DNA from 3 places in the Salinibacterium sp. UTAS2018 genome. Region 2 is predicted to be linked to each of the others. Evidence: riboswitches for the same ligand, from Rfam matches in the RefSeq annotation. Region 2 holds a riboswitch; each other region holds the start of a gene.
What was found. A riboswitch is a leader RNA that binds a small molecule or an ion and turns the genes downstream of it on or off. The one in region 2 is predicted to bind thiamine pyrophosphate.
Positions count from the first base shown of each region.

Region 1: another riboswitch for thiamine pyrophosphate. It lies ahead of ESZ53_RS13440 (MFS transporter); the one in region 2 lies ahead of thiM (hydroxyethylthiazole kinase).
Region 3: another riboswitch for thiamine pyrophosphate. It lies ahead of ESZ53_RS04630 (ECF transporter S component); the one in region 2 lies ahead of thiM (hydroxyethylthiazole kinase).

Region 1 covers NZ_CP035375.1:2,814,155-2,820,001, reverse strand. Annotated here, with positions in the region: gene ESZ53_RS13455 (PPOX class F420-dependent oxidoreductase) at 1-243, opposite strand, end outside; gene ESZ53_RS13450 (CDGSH iron-sulfur domain-containing protein) at 264-470, opposite strand; gene ESZ53_RS13445 (iron-containing redox enzyme family protein) at 467-1,663, opposite strand; TPP riboswitch at 1,852-1,961, shown strand; gene ESZ53_RS13440 (MFS transporter) at 1,952-3,298, shown strand; gene ESZ53_RS13435 (DUF2165 family protein) at 3,407-3,922, opposite strand; gene ESZ53_RS13430 (DUF4177 domain-containing protein) at 3,928-4,110, opposite strand; gene ESZ53_RS13425 (LLM class flavin-dependent oxidoreductase) at 4,255-5,292, opposite strand; gene ESZ53_RS13420 (Ppx/GppA phosphatase family protein) at 5,289-5,847, opposite strand, start outside.
Region 2 covers NZ_CP035375.1:263,987-269,833, forward strand. Annotated here, with positions in the region: gene ESZ53_RS01260 (prephenate dehydrogenase) at 1-554, shown strand, start outside; gene cmk ((d)CMP kinase) at 551-1,225, shown strand; gene der (ribosome biogenesis GTPase Der) at 1,240-2,760, shown strand; gene ESZ53_RS01275 (MDR family MFS transporter) at 2,871-4,406, opposite strand; TPP riboswitch at 4,684-4,775, shown strand; gene thiM (hydroxyethylthiazole kinase) at 4,767-5,576, shown strand; gene thiE (thiamine phosphate synthase) at 5,573-5,847, shown strand, end outside.
Region 3 covers NZ_CP035375.1:969,353-975,199, reverse strand. Annotated here, with positions in the region: gene ESZ53_RS04645 (VanZ family protein) at 65-508, shown strand; gene ESZ53_RS04640 (DUF3097 domain-containing protein) at 505-1,356, shown strand; gene ESZ53_RS04635 (LLM class F420-dependent oxidoreductase) at 1,404-2,330, opposite strand; TPP riboswitch at 2,357-2,465, shown strand; gene ESZ53_RS04630 (ECF transporter S component) at 2,499-3,131, shown strand; gene ESZ53_RS04625 (ABC transporter ATP-binding protein) at 3,140-4,567, shown strand; gene ESZ53_RS04620 (energy-coupling factor transporter transmembrane protein EcfT) at 4,564-5,319, shown strand; gene ESZ53_RS04615 (ATP-binding protein) at 5,309-5,833, shown strand; gene ESZ53_RS04610 (hypothetical protein) at 5,830-5,847, opposite strand, start outside.

The DNA of each region.
Region 1 (5,847 bases), 450 kb from region 2:
CGTCGCTCGCACCGCAATTGCACCCTCAGAAACATTGCCGCGCATGTCGCACGGAGTGATCTCCACTCGCGAGGTGTGGCGGATGCGTTTTACTTTGCCCGACGAGGGCGCCGTCGTCACCAGCAATCGATCGCCGACGCCCACCGCCCAGACCGGAGTCGACACCGGCTCCCCCGACTTGCGGAACGTGGTGACCAAAACGTAAGTCTCGGCGGCGAGCGTGGAAAAGTTAGCGGCGGTCATGACTCCATTATCCCGCGGCGCTAAGCCTTGAAATTGATGAGCTTGTGGGTGCCATCGCAGAACGGTTTGATCGCCGATACGCCACACCGACAGAGGGCGACCGTATTGCGGACCTGCTCGATAGGTTCGCCATCGGCCGAGCGAAGGTCGATCTCCCCACGCACTAGAAGCGGACCGTTCGTGCACGCCGTGATTTCGACGTCGTCTGTGTTGCCTGAAGCCGTCATCGGCCTGCCCCCACCTCAGCGCCCGCCGAACTCTCCTCGCCTTCGTCGCGGCCGGCCAGCACCGCCTCAAAGGGGAACGGCTTACGCAGGGACGATTTCTCAGCCACCCACGATTCGAGAATGTGCTCCCCCACCCAATCATCGATAAGCAGGCACGCACGCGCTCCGAAGAAGATCTCGCTGAGCAGCGCAGGTTCGCTTTCGGCAAGCCCACCCGCGAGGTCGCGGGCGGCAATTTGCTCGTGCACGGCATCCGCTTCAACGTGCTCGTCGAAGTATTCGGTGACGTTCTCATCGAAACCAAGACGGCGGAAGCCGCGAGCGTAAAGTCCGTTGGGGATCGACGACGTCATTTCGAACGCGGCCAGGTGCCCGGCGATGGCGCCGCGGAGACGACGGTTCATACCGAACAGCGAAATCATGTTGAAGGAGGCGAGCGTGATGGCCGGGACGAAGTTCACGTACGTGCCATAGCGCGAGTCGAGACCAATGCCACGCATCGAGCGCGCGAACAGCTCTGAGTGCATCCGTTCTCGTCGACCATTGCCGTATTCGTCAGCTTGGATCTCGACGAGCGCCGCCTTCGCGCGCCCTGTCAGCCTCGGGATCGCCCACGAGTGTGGGTCAGCCTCCTTCAGCGTGTAGATCGAGCGCTGCACCATGAACTCGACAGCTTGTTCCTGAGTGAGGTTTTTCGCGACGTGGCGCGAGAGGCTTGGCCCCGCATCCGGATCAGGCGCCGTGAGAGCGAAAAGCGCTTGAGCCACGTCTTCGGCGGCGGCGTTAGGAAGTTCGGAAGCGGGAACCAGAGCGCGAAGCTGGGCTTCGAAAGCCCGCTCTAGATCTAGCCGGGCCGCAATGGTATCGACGTGCCACTCCCACTGATCGCCGTTGTCGACGACCCTGCCGTAATACAGACCGTAGAGAAGGTAGAGAGCGAGTTGCACGTCGTCGTCGCGAATAAGGTCGCGCCCGCTCGCGATGGCTGCAGCAACTTCGTCGGCGAGCCCCTCAATGGTGTGTGGTGCCGACGCGCTGGCGAACGCAGGGATCAGCAGCGAACTAATAGGCCCGCGCGGTTCGATTTCTTCGTCATGCCAGTTCTCGCACAGTCGCGTGGCGCTGTTTGCGTCGTGAGCTCCTCCATTGTGGGGAACAGCATCGCGCGCGGGAGAGTTCTCCGTGGGGTGCATTATGACCTCTCCAGTTCATCCGAAGTCTTCGGATCAGGCACCCAAATTGCCTGATCAACTTCGTGAGTGAACCAATATTGCCAACAGCGCACACGGTCGTCAACGCAATTGCCGGGCTCCCAAATATTTCTCAGTAAGCTCACTGAGAACGTTCAACTGGGCGGCCTAGTGGCAGATGCTAAGTTGTTGCGTGTCCCCACGGGAGCCCGCTGGCACGGGCTGAGAGGAAGCTGACGCAGCTTCGACCGTTGAACCTACCGGGTAATGCCGGCGAAGGAAGAACGGTCTATGGCTTCATCTCACTCGCACGCTGGTGCGTCTAACATCGCTGTCGCAACCAAGCCACCACTCGGCACTCGACGTGCGGTGCGCGGCGGCATCTTCGGCAACTATGTCGACCAGTTCGATATCTTCTTGCCGGTCATCGCGCTGGCCCCGGCATCCGCCCAGCTCTTTGGTTCGGACAACCTCATCGGCAACGCGGGGCTGATCTTCGTCGCGACTCTTCTGGGGCGGCCCGTCGGTGCCGCGATCTTCGGGTCGATCTCTGACCGCATTGGGCGAACCGCGACCACCAAAGTTGCCCTGCTCGGTGTTGCCCTCACGACGCTGCTGATCGCGCTCGTTCCCGATCACACCGTGCTGGGCGGTGGAACTCTGGCCGCAATTCTGCTGCTGCGGTTTGTCGGCGGCATCTTCCTCGGCGGCGAATACACCTCCGCGATCCCGCTCGCCATGGAGTGGTCGCGGCCCGAACGACGGGGACTCGTGAGCGGGCTCATCATGTGGATGTCGCCGTGGGCCAACGCCTCGATCGCGGGCCTGGTGTTCGTGCTGCAGAGCGTGCTCGATGCCGCCGCCTATAACCAGTGGGGCTGGCGAACGCTCTTCGTGCTTGGATCACTGCTCGCGTTCACGATGCTGTTCTACTACCGTGCGCGCGTCGAGGAATCGCCGCAATGGCAACGACCGGTGCAGCGCGCGAATCCGCTGAAAGAAATTCTGGTGGGTCGCCACCGTCGTGCGCTCTGGCAGGTGTTCATCATGATGAGCGGGCTCTGGTTGCTCACGAACATGGCGATTCCAGTGCTGGCCGGGCAGCTTGGTTCCGGCGCGGGGGCGTTGGGTGCGAGCGGTGCTCTGGATGGCCGAGCACTGTCATTCGCGATGATGATCGGCACCGCGGCATCCGCTCTCACTATGGCAGCGTGCGGGCATCTTTCGACGTTCACCGGGCGGCGGCGTTTCTTTATGGGATTCGGGGTGCTGACCGCTGTGGGCGGGCCGCTCGCCTTTCTTGCAGTGTTTGCGGCCCCCAGTCTTGGGCAACTCGTGCTGGGAATCGTCGTGCTGCAAGTCGTAACGGTGTCGGCGTACGGGCCAGTCGGCGCGTACTTGGTCGAGCGCTTCCCCACCGCGGTGCGGGCGAGCGGGTATGGCGTGGGGTACAGCCTGTCGATTGTGATCCCGGCGCTGTATCCCTATTACTTGCCCGCGCTGCAGAGTGTGCTCGGACAGCAGGGTGCCGTGGCTGCGCTACTCGCGCTCGGCGGAGTGTTGATCGCAGTCGGGGCGTTCCTCGGGCCCGAGACGGCGCGGGTTGATTTGGACGCTAGCGGCTCGGCGCTCACGTAGACCTTCGCCCCGTGCAGTGCGGAAATAAGCGAAGACCGCCCACATGCCGGTCGCGCGACGAGTAATACTCGCGCGACCGGCATCCGGACGGTCCAGAGTTAGTTGCTGTTACTTGCTGCTCTCGGCAACCGGAGCGGGCTCGTTCATGGCGAGGAGCACAGCGAAGCCGGCCCAGAGCGTGCTGATGCCCATCGCGGTGTCCTTGCCGTTCCAGATTGACGACTGCCACATGGCGAACCACTCGGAACCGACGATGATGAACCCGACGAACCAGATGAGGAACCCCAGGCCGTACGCGGCGTAGCCCCAGATGCGCGCCTTGTCGTACGCGGCAACGGATGCGTCGCGAAGGCGGAACAACTTCACACCGCCGATGACGCCGAGGGCCGCAAAGAGGCCCTCGGCGATGATGATGCCGATGTAGGCGATGTGGTGGATTACTGGGCTTTCAATAGCCCGCCACATGAGCGCGTTGCCTTCGAAGGTGGTGTCCATTGAGAGCACGTGACGAACGAACTGGAAGTTGGAGTCGTAGTCCATCAAGTTGCCCGCGAAAACGAACAGCCCAAAGGTGCCTGCTAAGAACAGAGTGAGAGCCTGAAGAAGGCGAAGAGGGTGCTTCATGAAATTTAGTCTTTCCGTGTAAATACGAGGTCGATGCGAGGATCGACGTGTTGTTCGAACGAGATCGCCTGGACGAACTTCCAACCGTCCGCTGCGTGAGTGCGGATTATCTCCTGATAGTCCTCAGCCTGCGAGAGGCCCTCTCGGCGGCGGCTAATAGGCACGCTGACAAATGTGTATTTACGCATAAATTACCTTCACAGTTCGCTCACGCCCGACCGCAGATCTCGCCGTCACTCTAGCGCCAACATTGCCCCGTAATCAAAGTTGATTATAGGAAGTAGACCACTTCAGAGTTGAGGTGAGGCCGCTCAGCGAGCACCGGTGGAGATCTACGCGATCGAGGGCGCAACCTCGGCGTCGATTACGGGCATCACGTGCTTCACGAGCGCCTCGAGGATACGCGTATTGAACTCGACTCCGAGCTGGTTGGGCACGGTTACCAACAGGGTGTCGGCCGACTGAACCGCCGCGTCGCGCGCAAGCTCGGCGGCGATGACGTCGGGTGCTCCAATATAGGAGCGGCCAAAACGCGAGCGGGAACCGCCGAGCATGCCTACTTGATCGCGCTGCTCGACCTGCCCCTGGATACCAAAGTAGTACTCGGTCTCATCGTCAATGATGGGCAGGATGCTGCGGCTCACGGAGACCCGTGGCGCATGGTCGTGACCGGCACTCGCCCACGCCTCGCGGAACATCGAAATCTGTTCGGCCTGCAGCTCATCGAAGGGAACTCCGGTGTCTTCGGTGAGAAGCGTGGAACTCATCAGGTTCATCCCTTGCTCAGCCGTCCAAGTAGCTGTGGCACGAGTACCTGCGCCCCACCAGATGCGTTCGTTGAGTCCGGGCGCTTGCGGTTGAATCGGCTGCAGAGCGCTCGTGCCAATCATCAGAGGGTTGCCGGGAGCGAGCCCTTCGCCGTCGATCGCACGGCGAAACTTGTCCGTGTGAGTGCGCGCCATGTCGGCATCACTCTCGCCTGCTGCCGGCGTATGACCGAACGCGCGCCATCCGTCCATCACTGTTTCGGGTGAGCCTCGACTGATGCCCAGCTGTAGCCGCCCCGCGGAAATGAGATCTGTTTGCGCAGCGAGCTCCGCCATCGCTAGCGGGTTCTCGTACCGCATATCGATGACGCCAGTACCGAGTTCGATGGTGCTAGTGCGGGCAGCCGCCGCGGCGAGCAACGGCCAAGGCGATGCATGCTGACGCGCGAAATGGTGCACTCGAAAGTACGCTCCATCGACGCCAACTTCTTCAGCCGCAACGGCAAGTTCCACTGCCTGCAGCAACACGTCAGCCCCGGTGCGGGTGCGCGACCCTTCGACGTCGTGCCAGTGCCCGAAGGAGAGGAACCCGATTTTCGTCATACGGGCGAAACCGGTGGCTCGTTCACGCTATTCCCGAGCGAGAGGGCGACACCGTCGAGGATGTCGTGCTCGCTGGTCGTGACCCACTCGAGCGGGTGGCCCACTGCAGTCGCGGCGTCCGCCACTCGCTGCAGTACGGTAGCCCAGATGACGGCACCCGAGGCGATCACGTCGACGCGACCGGGGTGCATATAGGGCAGCGCTTCGCGTTCGGCGCGGGGCATGAGGGTGAGCGCTTCGCAGGATCGGAGCACCACTGCGAGGGGCAGCCGGCTGCCGCTGATCGCGACGGGGTCGTAGCTGGTGAGGCCGAGGGCATGCGCGGTGATTGTCGTGACGGTGCCGGCGACACCGATGACTTCGGTGGCTTTCGAGAGATCGACCGTCGCCGTCGCGAAATCGAGAGCCGCGCTGACATCGCTGCGGATGGCGTCGAGTTCTGCATCGGAGGGCGGGTCGGTGGTGATGTTGCGTTCCGCCAGTCGCACGCAGCCGACATCCATCGAATATGCCGCTTCGGGGATGTGGCCACCGATGACGAGTTCTGTGGAGCCG
Region 2 (5,847 bases):
CTTTGGTCTCGCATGTGCCGCAGATCGTCTCCAGTCTGCTTGCTCACCGTTTGGCCGACGCTTCCGACGAGGCTGTAGGCCTCGCCGGTCAGGGGCTGCGCGACACAACTCGCATTGCTTCAAGTGCCCCGGAACTGTGGGTTCAGATTTTGAGCGCGAATGCTGGCCCCGTCGCAGAGATTCTTCGGGAACTGCAGAGCGAACTCAGCGGCGCGATCACCGCCCTTGAAAATCCGGATGCACCGGGTTCACGCCGCGCTCTCGCCGAAGTGCTGGCAGGTGGTAATGCTGGAGTGGCACGAATTCCCGGCAAGCACGGAACGAGCAAGAGCTTTAGCCAACTCGTCGTGATGGTGGATGACAAGCCCGGTGAGCTTGCCCGCCTACTCACCGAAATCGGCGAGGCCGATGTCAACATGGAAGACTTGAGGCTGGAACACTCACCCGGCGCACAATTTGGTCTGGCTGAGATCTCGGTACTGCCGGAGAAAAAAAGCACATTGGCCCGCGAGCTCTCGTCTCGCGGTTGGAAGATTGCAGGGGCTTTCGCGTGAATAAGAATCCGTCGTTTGTTGTTGTGGCTGTGGATGGCCCCGCTGGCAGCGGAAAGTCGAGTGTGTCTAAGGCCACCGCTCGCGAACTTGGTTTTGACTATCTCGACACCGGTGCCGCGTACCGCGGTTTCGCGCTGCACTGCCTCGAGCGCGGTGTAGACACCCTGGGCCCCAGTGACGTAATCGAAACGCTCCCGCGGTTCGAGTACTCCATCGGTATCGACCCCGACAACTACTTTGTGAAGGTCGACTCGGAGATCGTGACCAACGACATCCGCGAACCTCGTATCACCGGGGTTGTCTCGAACATCGCCCGGGTTCCCGAGGTGCGTCAGTACATGGTCGACCTGTTCCGCAGCATCATTGCCGGCAGCGAAAAACCCGGAATTGTGGTCGAAGGACGAGACATCACGACGGTGGTGGCACCGGATGCTCAAGCGCGAATTCTGCTCACAGCCAGCGAAGAAGCTAGGATGGAACGTCGTGCGGCTGAACTCTCCGGAGAATCGAGCGCGACAACGGCGCAACAACTCAGTTATCGAGATGCGCAGGACTCCAAAGTCGTGGACTTCATGAACGCCGCCGATGGAGTCATCACCATTGACTCCACCAATCTTGACTTCGATCAAACCGTGACGGCCGTCGCGAGTTTCGTTCGCTCCAGTATGTAAACAAAGGACTACCCATGGCCGATCATTCGCCCGCCGCAGACGATTTTCCCGAGCTGAACCCGGATCTCGTCGAGCGACTTTCCGGCATGGACGAAGAAGAGGCTGCCCAGCGCACCTCCGCCCTTCGCGCCGGATTGAGCGACTACGACCTCGACGACGATGACATTCAGGTTCTGGATTCTGCATCCGACGACCCGGATGCCATCTACTACCTTCCCGCTTTGCCCGTTCTCGCGATCGTTGGTCGCCCGAACGTCGGCAAGTCGGCTCTCGTTAACCGAATCATCGGTCGTCGTGAAGCCGTTGTCGAGGACACCCCCGGTGTTACTCGCGACCGCGTGAACTACAAGGCCGAGTGGAACAACCGTCACTTCACGATCGTGGACACCGGTGGGTGGGAGCCCGACGCTAAGGGCATCGACGCTTCGGTTGCTGCCCAGGCTGAGATCGCTATCGACCTCGCCGACGCTGTTCTCTTCGTAGTGGATGCCACGGTTGGCCCCACCTCGACCGACGAGCACGTTGTGCGCATGCTTCGCGCCACTAACAAGCCCGTGATTTTGGTTGCCAACAAGGTTGACGACGTTCATCAGGAATCGGATGCCGCGTCGCTCTGGAGCCTCGGCCTCGGTCAGCCGTGGCCGTCATCCGCCGTTCACGGCCGCGGTGTTGCTGACCTTCTCGACCACGTGCTCACGGTGCTGCCGAAGATCTCGAATGTAGCCAAGGAAGAAGTGGGTGGCCCGCGCCGCGTTGCTATCCTCGGTCGCCCGAACGTGGGCAAGTCGAGCCTTCTCAACAAGACCGCCGGTGAAGAGCGCGTTGTTGTCAACGAACTCGCGGGCACGACTCGCGACCCGGTCGACGAGCAGATCGAGCTCGGCGGAAAGTTCTGGCGCTTCGTCGACACCGCCGGCATCCGCCGTCGTGTTGCTCTTGCCCAGGGTGCAGATTTCTACGCCACGCTGCGCACGAGTGCCGCACTGGAAAAGGCTGAAGTTGCCGTTGTGATCTTCGACGTGAGCCAGCCGCTCAGCGTTCAAGACCTCAAGATTGTTGACCTCGTGCTCGAATCGGGCCGTGCGCTCGTTCTGGCCTTCAACAAGTGGGACCTTCTCGACGACGAACGTCGCGACCTGCTCGAGCGTGAAATCGACAAGGACCTCGCGCACGTTGCGTGGGCTCCTCGCGTAAACATCTCGGCCAAGACCGGTCGTCACATGGAGAAGCTGGTTCCGGCTCTCGAGCTGGCGTTGGAGTCGTGGGATACCCGCATTGCGACCGGTAAGTTCAACGCGCTTCTGGCTGAACTCACGCAGGAGCACCCTCACCCGCTTCGTGGTGGCAAGCAGCCGCGCATCCTCTTTGGTACGCAGGCATCGAGCCGCCCGCCAACGTTCGTGCTCTTCACGACCGGATTCTTGGACCCGCAGTACCGTCGATTCATTACGCGTCGACTGCGCGAGATCTTCGGCTTCGATGGCAGCCCCATCCAGGTCAACATGCGTGTGCGTGAGAAGCGCAAGCGCAAGTAGGTTCGGCGTAACGACTAAACGGCGAGTCATTCTCCTGGGAGAGTGACTCGCCGTTTGGCGTTAACCAGCGCGTGAGCGGATGCCGGTGGGCTGCCGCTCACGCTCGAGCGTTAGTGTGCGACCGGTGCGACGTTCGCGTCGGCATCCGCCTCGGCGTCAACCTCGGCGTCGTTGCGCTTGACGAAGAACGTGGCGACGATCGCGAACAGCGAGATGATTCCGCCGGCCATGAAGGCGAGACGAACGCCCCCGGCGAGAGCCTCGGTATCGGGTGCCCCTTCGGCGGCCAGCGCGACGGACTGCACGGTGAGCAGCGCGATGAACAGCGCGGTACCGGCGGCGCCCGCGAGCTGCTGCACAGTGCCGATGGTGGCGCTTCCGTGTGAGTACAGATGCGGCTTGAGGCTGCCCAGTGCCGACGTGAAGAGCGGCGTGAACATGAAGGCCAGGCCAATGCTCATGGGAACGTGAATGGCGACGACCATGAACGGCGAGCTGTTCTCCGAGAGCATCGTGAAGCTCCAGAGGGCGGCGCTCACGACGATGGCACCGGGGATCATGAGCGGGCGCGGGCCAACTTTGTCGTAGAGGCGGCCCACAATCGGTCCGAGAATTCCCATCATGAGGCTACCGGGCAGCACGAGAAGGCCACTCTGGATGGGCTCGAGGCCGAGCACGTCTTGAGTGAACATGGGGAGCAGGATGATGGTGCCGAACAGGGCGGCCATCATGACCATCATGAGGCCGATCGAGATCGCGAACCCGGGGGCGGCGAAAGTGCGAAGGTCGAGCAGTGCACTGTCGGTCTTCTGCAGCGTGAGCTGGCGCATGATGAATAGCGCGAGGCTGATGGCTCCGGCAGCGATGGGGATAGCGGGGGCAACCAGCACCTCTCCGCTGGCTGATTCGCCGAGGCTGGAGAGGCCGTAGATGAGTCCCGCAAAGGCGACGGCGGAGAGGATGACCGAGGGTACATCGATCGACACCTTGCGGGGATCCGTGACGTTGCGCACCTTGGTGATGCCGAGGATGAGTGCGGTGACCGAGATGGGGATCATGACGATGAAAACCCAGCGCCAGTCGAAGACGGCCAGGACGAGACCGGCGACGGTCGGGCCGACGGCGGGAGCCATCGACATGACGATCGAGACGTTACCCATCGTCTTACCGCGGGTGGCCGGGGGGACGAGAGTCATGACGGTGGTCATGAGAAGCGGCAGCATGATGGCCGTACCCGAGGCTTGAACGACGCGACCGACGATGAGGATCGCGAAGGTGGGGGCGATCGCGCCCAGAAGTGTGCCCGCGGTGAAGAGCGTCATGGCAGCGATGAAGATGCTGCGGGTCGTGAAGCGTTGGATAAGGAATCCGGTAATCGGAATCACTACCGCCATCGTAAGCATGAACGACGTTGACAACCACTGCGCGGTGCTCGGCTCGATCTTGAGGTCTTCCATGATGCGGGGGATGGCAACGACGAGCGACGTCTCGTTGAGGAACACCACGAAGGTTGCCGCGAGCATGAGCGCGATGACGAGACGGTTGCGACCGCTGTTGTCGACGGCGCCCGCCGCAGAGCTCGACGATGAGCTCGCTCCGGGTGGGGCGAGGGGAATACTGCCGGTAATCGGCGCGGTGCTGGTCATGAAAATCCTGTCGTGTCTCAAGCGGTAGGACGAAGCAGCAGCCGGGGTCGAAAGGGCGCACAAATCAGTCGTCATCTTTATTCTTGCTCAGTGCAACGACATCCGACAGCAAAATAATCCCGATTGCGTGGAGTCGGCGGCAAACCGGCTCACGGCGCGGCGGATGCGGGGCATAAGCAGGCGGTATGCGGGTGGGAAGTGGTCCAGGAGTGGGCTACTGAGGTGGGCGCAGTACCACTGCCCGAGGATCCGCGTGAACCGCTATCGTGGAGGCACAACTTGTGACACGGGGTGCCCTGCGGGGCTGAGAACACACCCGTCGAACCTGATCTAGTTAGAACTAGCGAAGGGATGTCGTGCATGTCGCGTACGCCACCAAACTTTTTGACCGCCACCCAAGACGCGCTCGAGGCGGTGAGATCGACATCGCCGCTCGTGCAGTGCATCACCAATAGTGTGGTGGTGGGCTTCACCGCTAACGCTCTGCTCGCTGTCGGAGCGGCGCCGGCCATGGTGGATATTCCGGAAGAAGCCGGTATGTTCGCGGGGGTGGCGTCCGGAGTGCTCATCAATCTCGGTACCTGTCGTGAAGAGCAGCGCGCCGCGGCGCTGGAGGCAGCACCGGCCGCCAACGCTGCGGGAACGCCGTGGGTTCTCGACCCCGTGGCTATCGGTGCTCTGCCCGTGCGGACTCCGTTGGCGTATCGACTGCGTGATCTGGGGCCGTCGATTGTGCGGGGCAATGCCTCCGAGATTTTGGCGCTCGCCGAGCTTGGTGCCGGCGGCCGGGGTGTCGACAGCACGAGCAGTGTGGATGCCGCACTCACCGCCGCGCAGATGCTCGCGCGGGTGACCGGCGGCGCTGTCGCGGTATCGGGAGCGACTGACCTCGTGACCGATGGCGTGAGTGTTGTGCGACTGACCAACGGGCATCCGGTGCTGACGAAGGTGACGGGTGGCGGCTGTGCTCTTGGAGCGATCATGGCGGCGTTTGCGGCGGTGACTCCGGATGCGTTGACCGCGGCAGTAGCGGCGACGAGCGTGTACACGGTAGCGGCTGATCTCGCGGCAGAGCGTTCGGCATTGCCGGGAAGCTTCGCTGTGGCTCTGCTGGACGCACTGAGCGAAGTGTCAGTAGACGACATTGCAGAACGGGCGGTGATCGCGTGAGCGGCGTGCGAGAGAACGGGAGAGCGGTAGGCAACGGTTTTCGCGAGAGCTTCGACCTCTCGACCTATCTCGTGACGGACTCAGCCCAGGCCCGCGCGGCCGGACATGACCTTGTCGACCTCGTCTATGAGGCCGTCGCCGGGGGAGTCACCGTCGTGCAGATTCGCGAGAAGGACACTCCCGCCCACGAATTTCTCGACATCGTCCTGAGGGTTTCCACTGCTGTGGCCCGAAAGGTGCCCGTGCTCGTCAATGACCGTGTCGACGTGTA
Region 3 (5,847 bases), 710 kb from region 2:
CGTTCACACCCTCCACGCACCATTCTCACAACTTGCGCGGAGATGCGCTTGTGACAATGTTTCTATGTTCCGATCGAGATTTGCAGTGGCTGCCGCAGCAGCGCTGTACTTCGCCGCTCTGGCGAGTCTCGCTTTCGTGATTGCCCCGGGCAGCGATGGCCGCTTTTGGCTGTGGACGACCGTAGCGTTCATTCCGGTCGGTGTCTTTCTCGTCGGCATGTTCGGTCGCCGACGGTGGTGGGCAGCACTCGCCTTTAGCATCGTCGCGGCGTCGTGGCTCGAAGCTGCGCAGACAGTGTGGATGCCCGCGGGCTATGCCGCTGTCGTAGACATTCTGCTGGCCAGTATCGGTGCCGGCATCGGAGTGTCAGCTGCCGTGGGTGTAGCCCTCTGGCGCGAACACTCGGAACGGCCAGCGACGCGCACTACGCAAGCCACCACCAACCTCGCGACCTCTCGTCGCGCCTCCGCCAGCAACTCGGCGGCACCGCTTAACCTCGAGCGGTGACCGACGACCGCTATTCCCACGATGTTCTTGCCGACTTCAGTATTCAGCGCGGCCCGAAGGTTCTTCCGAAGGTTGCGATCGAGCGAGACATGGTCGTCGAAGTCATTGCCGACGGCTACGTCGGTGCACTCGTGCGCTTCACCGACGGCCTCATGGAATTGGAAGACCGCAGCGGGCGCTCCCGTGCCTTCCCGCTGGGAAGTGGCTATCTGATCGATGGCGTGCCGGTCGAGCTAATAAAGCCCGTGCCCAAAGCCGGTGAGACGGCTACTCGCAAGACCGCGTCGGGCTCTTTCGCCGCGCCAGAGCAGCGCGCCCGCACCGCGCTTGCGAGCCGCATTTATGTGGAGGGTCGCCACGATGCCGAACTCGTCGAAAAGGTGTGGGGCGATGACCTGCGAGCCGAGGGAGTCGTCGTTGAGTTCCTGGGGGGTATCGACGATCTCGAGAAGATTGTCGCGGACTTTGCGCCCAACTCCGAACGCAAGCTGGGCATCTTGGTTGATCACCTTGTGCCGGGCTCAAAAGAGAGTCGAATTGCCGAGGCTGTGGGCCGCGGCAAGTACGGCAAGTATGCGCTGATAGTCGGGCACCCGTTCGTGGATGTCTGGCAGGCGGTCAAACCTCAGAGTCTCGGAATCGCCGCGTGGCCCACCGTTCCCCGCACGATTGAGTGGAAGCACGGCATCTGCGAGGCGTTCGGCTGGCCTCATGACGATCAAGCGGATATCGCGCGCGCCTGGCAGTTCATCCTGTCGAAAGTGAAGAACTTTGGCGATCTCGAACCTGAACTGTTGGGCCGCGTCGAGCACTTGATCGACTTCGTTACGGTCGACCAAGAATCGTAGCTAGCTAGCTAGCTAGCGAGCGCAACGCTTCGCAGATGTGCCGTCGCTCAGTCGAGCTGGGGGAGTACTTCGCGCGCGAGAAAGTCGAGCTGGTCGAGGTCGTGAAAGTCCATGATCTGAAAGTAGACCCGGGTAAAACCGAGGGCTTTTAGCTCGGAGATCTTGTCGACCACTTCGCTTGCGGTCCCCGCGAAGCCCCCGAGGCGCAACGCGTCGGGGGTGCTGTTGGCTGCGGTTGCGCGAGCGTCGATTTGAGCGTCAGTGGCCCCGACTGCGGTCGTTCCGGCTATCGAGAGCACGAGGGTCGATGGGTCGCGGTCGCAGTGCTCGCACGCGGCATGCACGCGGTCGATGCGTTCCTTGAGCGGTGCGATAGTGGCGAAGCCAGCGTTGTATTCGGCGGCGAACTTAGCCGTGAGCGCTGGCGTACGGCTCGGGCCGCTGCCGCCGATAATGATCGGTAGCGGGTCTTGCGTGGGCTTCGGCAGCGCGGGGGAGTTGCTCAACTGGTAGTGCTTGCCCTCATACGAGAAAGTCTTTCCGGGGTCGGTGCCCCAGATGCCCGTGATCACGTCGAGCTGTTCTTCGAGCATCCCGAACCGCTTTGCCGGGAAGGGGATACCGTAGGCGGCGTGTTCGCGCTCGAACCACCCCGTGCCCAAACCGAGTTCGATGCGCCCGCCCGACATGTCGTCGACCTGAGCGACCTGAATCGCCAGAATTCCCGGATGCCGGAAGGTCGCCGACGAGACGAGCGTGCCGAGGCGAATAGTTGAGGTCTCCCGCGCGAGACCGGCGAGCGTGGTCCAGGAATCTGTCGGACCAGGCATGCCACCGTTGCGGTCATCCATCGTCAGATAGTGGTCAGAGCGAAAGTAGCCCGTGAAGCCGAGCTGCTCTGCCGCTTGCGCGAGCAGAAGCTGGTCGGTGTAGCTGGCGCCGTTCTGAGGCTCTGTGAAGATGCGGAAGTCCATACCCCGAGCCTATTGATGATTAGACTGGGTGGCGAACACGGGAGTCCGGTGAGCCGGGCTGAGAGGGAGCTTCTCCAAGCTTCGACCGTCGAACCTGATCTGGATCATGCCAGCGCAGGGAGCAGACACTCTTGAAACCCGTGCCATTCACTAGTGAAAGGCACGAAAGTGACCACAACAGCACCATCTTCACCCTCGTCCACCACCTCGACCCTGGGATCGCGCTTTCAGTGGCGCGTCATCGACATCGTCGTGGCCAGCGTCATCGGCGTCGCGAGCGGCTTGATTTTCGTCGTCTGGAACGTGGCGTCAACGCCGGCACTGGCACCGTTTTCGGCGCTGCTCCCGGGACTCCAAGCGATCGGCGGAGGCTTCTGGCTGTTCGCCGGTGTTCTCACCGCGCTCGTTATTCGTAAGCCGGGCGCCGCAATCTATGGTGAAGTCGTCGCAGCCTCGGTCTCGGCCCTCATCGGCAATCAGTGGGGCATCCTCACCCTCGTCAGCGGTATTACCCAAGGAGTGGGCGCCGAGATCGTGTTCGCTGCGTTCCTCTACGCAAACTGGCGGGTCAGCGGCGCCATTCTGGCCGGCGCCGGAGCAGGACTCGCCATGGTCATCACCGACTTGCTGCTCTGGTACCCGGGCTCAGCACTGCCCTTCATTGTCATTTACGCGATCGCTGGCGTCGTCGGCGGAATGCTCATCGCCGGATTACTCTCGTGGCTTGCCACGCGTGGTCTTGCTGCCACCGGCGCGCTCAACCGTTTCGGTGCCGGTCGCGAGATTGCGAAGCGGGTCTGACCCCCACAGTGCCTGCTGGCGTCACCGTCGAAGGATGGGGGTGGCGCCACTCCAGCAGGCTCGCGTGGGCGGTGCGCGGGCTCGACCTGCGCATTGAACCGGGCGAACGTGTACTTCTCCTCGGCGAATCCGGGGCAGGAAAATCGACCTTTCTCCATGCCCTTGCCGGGGTAGTCGGTGACGACGAAGGTGAGTCAGAAGGCTCACTTCTTGTCGATGGCGAGCATCCGGCATCCATTCGTGGCCGCACGGGGCTCGTGATTCAAGACCCTGATAGTCAAGTGATTCTGGAACGCGTCGGTGACGACGTTGCTTTCGGTTGCGAAAACCTTGGTGTGCCGCGCGACGAGATTTGGCAGCGGGTGCGCCATAGTCTCGCTCAGGTCGGCCTCGACGTCGCTCTCGATCGCTCGACGAGCGCGCTCTCGGGCGGGCAAAAGCAGCGTCTAGCGCTCGCCGGAGTACTCGCGATGCAGCCGGGGCTCATCGTTCTCGACGAGCCAACCGCCAATCTCGATCCCGTTGGGGTTACCGAGGTTCGGGATGCCGTCATCCGGGTCGCCGAAGCGACCGGCGCCACGATCGTCGTGGTCGAGCATCGCGTGTCGGTGTGGAGCGAAGTTGTCGATCGTGTCGTTGTGCTCGCAGCCGGCGGGGGAGTCATCGCCGACGGGCTACCTTCGGAGGTTCTCTCGCGCCAAGGACAGGAGCTTGCTGCTCGCGGGGTCTGGATCCCGGAGTTCCCACCGCCGCGCCCCCAGCGCGCAGCCCGCGGTGAGCAGCACACCGTCCTTACCGCGGAAAGCCTCGCATTTGGGCGCGCGAAGAAAGCACTCGGAATACCCTTCGACCGCGAGATCCTGAGCAGCCACGCGCTCGCCATTACCGGTGCCAACGGCGCCGGTAAGTCCACGCTCGCGTTGACCCTTGGCGGACTACTCGCACCGGTAGACGGTGCCGTGGTCGCGAGCCTCGCACTCGCAAACGGGGCGGGCCCGCATCCGATCAGATGGAAGTCGCGTCAACTGCTCACTCGAATCGGTACCGTGTTTCAAGACCCGGAGCACCAGTTTTTGACGAGCACGGTGCGCGCAGAGCTCGAAGTGGGACCGCGGGCGCTGAAGCTTTCGGCGGCTGAAATGAATGCTCGGGTCGATGAGCTACTCACGCGGCTCCGTCTCGAGCAGCTTGCCGAAGCCAACCCGTTCACGCTCTCGGGGGGCGAGAAACGTCGCCTCAGTGTCGCTACCGCCCTGGCTACGCGCCCGCATGTTCTGGTACTCGACGAACCCACGTTTGGCCAAGATTCGCGTACATGGAGCGAACTGCTCGCACTGCTGGCTCGGCTCGTGGATGACGGCAGCAGCGTGATCGCGGTCAGTCACGATCTCGAGTTTGTCGCCGCGCTCGCAGACTCTACGGTGGTGCTCGAATGATCCCCATCGCGCCCGTGAACCCCGTGGCCAAGCTTGGAGCGGGGATCATTGTGAGCCTCTTCCTCATCCTCACGATCGACTGGGTTTCCGCGGCGACGGCTCTCGTGCTCGAGCTTGCGATTATCGCGTTCTTGGGCATCGAGCCGAAGCGTTTCTGGCTGCGCACCCTGCCGGTCTGGATCGCGGCGCCGCTTACCGCGCTCACGATCTTGCTCTATGGGCGCTACGACGGCGAGGTGTACTTCGAATTCTTGCTGATCAGCATCAGCGACGGCTCGATCGAGCTGGCTCTCGCCACGTTTCTGCGGGTGCTCGCGATCGGTTTGCCCGCGGTGGTGCTCTTCATCTCGATTGATCCCACGGACTTCGCCGACGGGCTTGCCCAGCGGCTACATTTTCCCGATCGTTTCGTACTCGGCGCGCTTGCTGCGGTGCGGATGGTCGGCCTCTTTCTCGAGGACTGGCGCTCGCTAGAGCTGGCTCGACGCGCTCGCGGCGTCGCTGATCGCGGAAGGCTCCGTCGACTCGCGGGTCAGGCCTTCGCGCTGCTGGTGCTGTCGATTCGGCGCGGAAGCAAGTTATCCATCGCGATGGAAGCGCGAGGCTTTGGCGGCTCTCAGCAGCGCACCTGGGCGCGAGAATCACGCTGGGGCGCAGCAGAGTGGCTCACTCTGCTCGTCGGGCTTCTCGTGGGCGTTACCGCTACCGTGGTGGCCGTGCTTACGGGAAGTTGGAACCTCATTGTCGGCTGACGTCACGCGACCGCTGCCATCGCCACGCTGGCGCTGTCTCATCGATGGTCGGTCTGGTTCGGGTAAAACCGAGCTGGGCCGAGCGATGGCGGCCGCGTGGCCCGAGGTTCAACTCGTCAAGCTCGATGACTTGTACCCGGGCTGGGATGGGCTGGATGCCACGAGCAGCATTATTCCGTGCATTCTCACGCAATTGCGGTGGCAAGAATGGAACTGGGCCACCGATTCGGCGGGCGCGTGGCACGAACTCGACGGTGATCGCCCCATCGTTATTGAAGGCATCGGCTCGCTGAGCCGGGCCTCGAAGCCACTCGTCGATCACAGCATCTGGGTCGATCTCGATGATGTAGCGCGAAAGAAGCGCGCCCTCGATCGCGATGGCGACACCTACGCCCCGCACTGGGAGCGCTGGGCTCGGCACGAGCAGAGCTTTATGGCGCGCGAGCAACCGCGAGAACTTGCGGCTGAGATTGTCGACGGCGTCGATATCTCACGCTGGTTTGAGCGTGGCTAGCTCGCCTTCGTCCA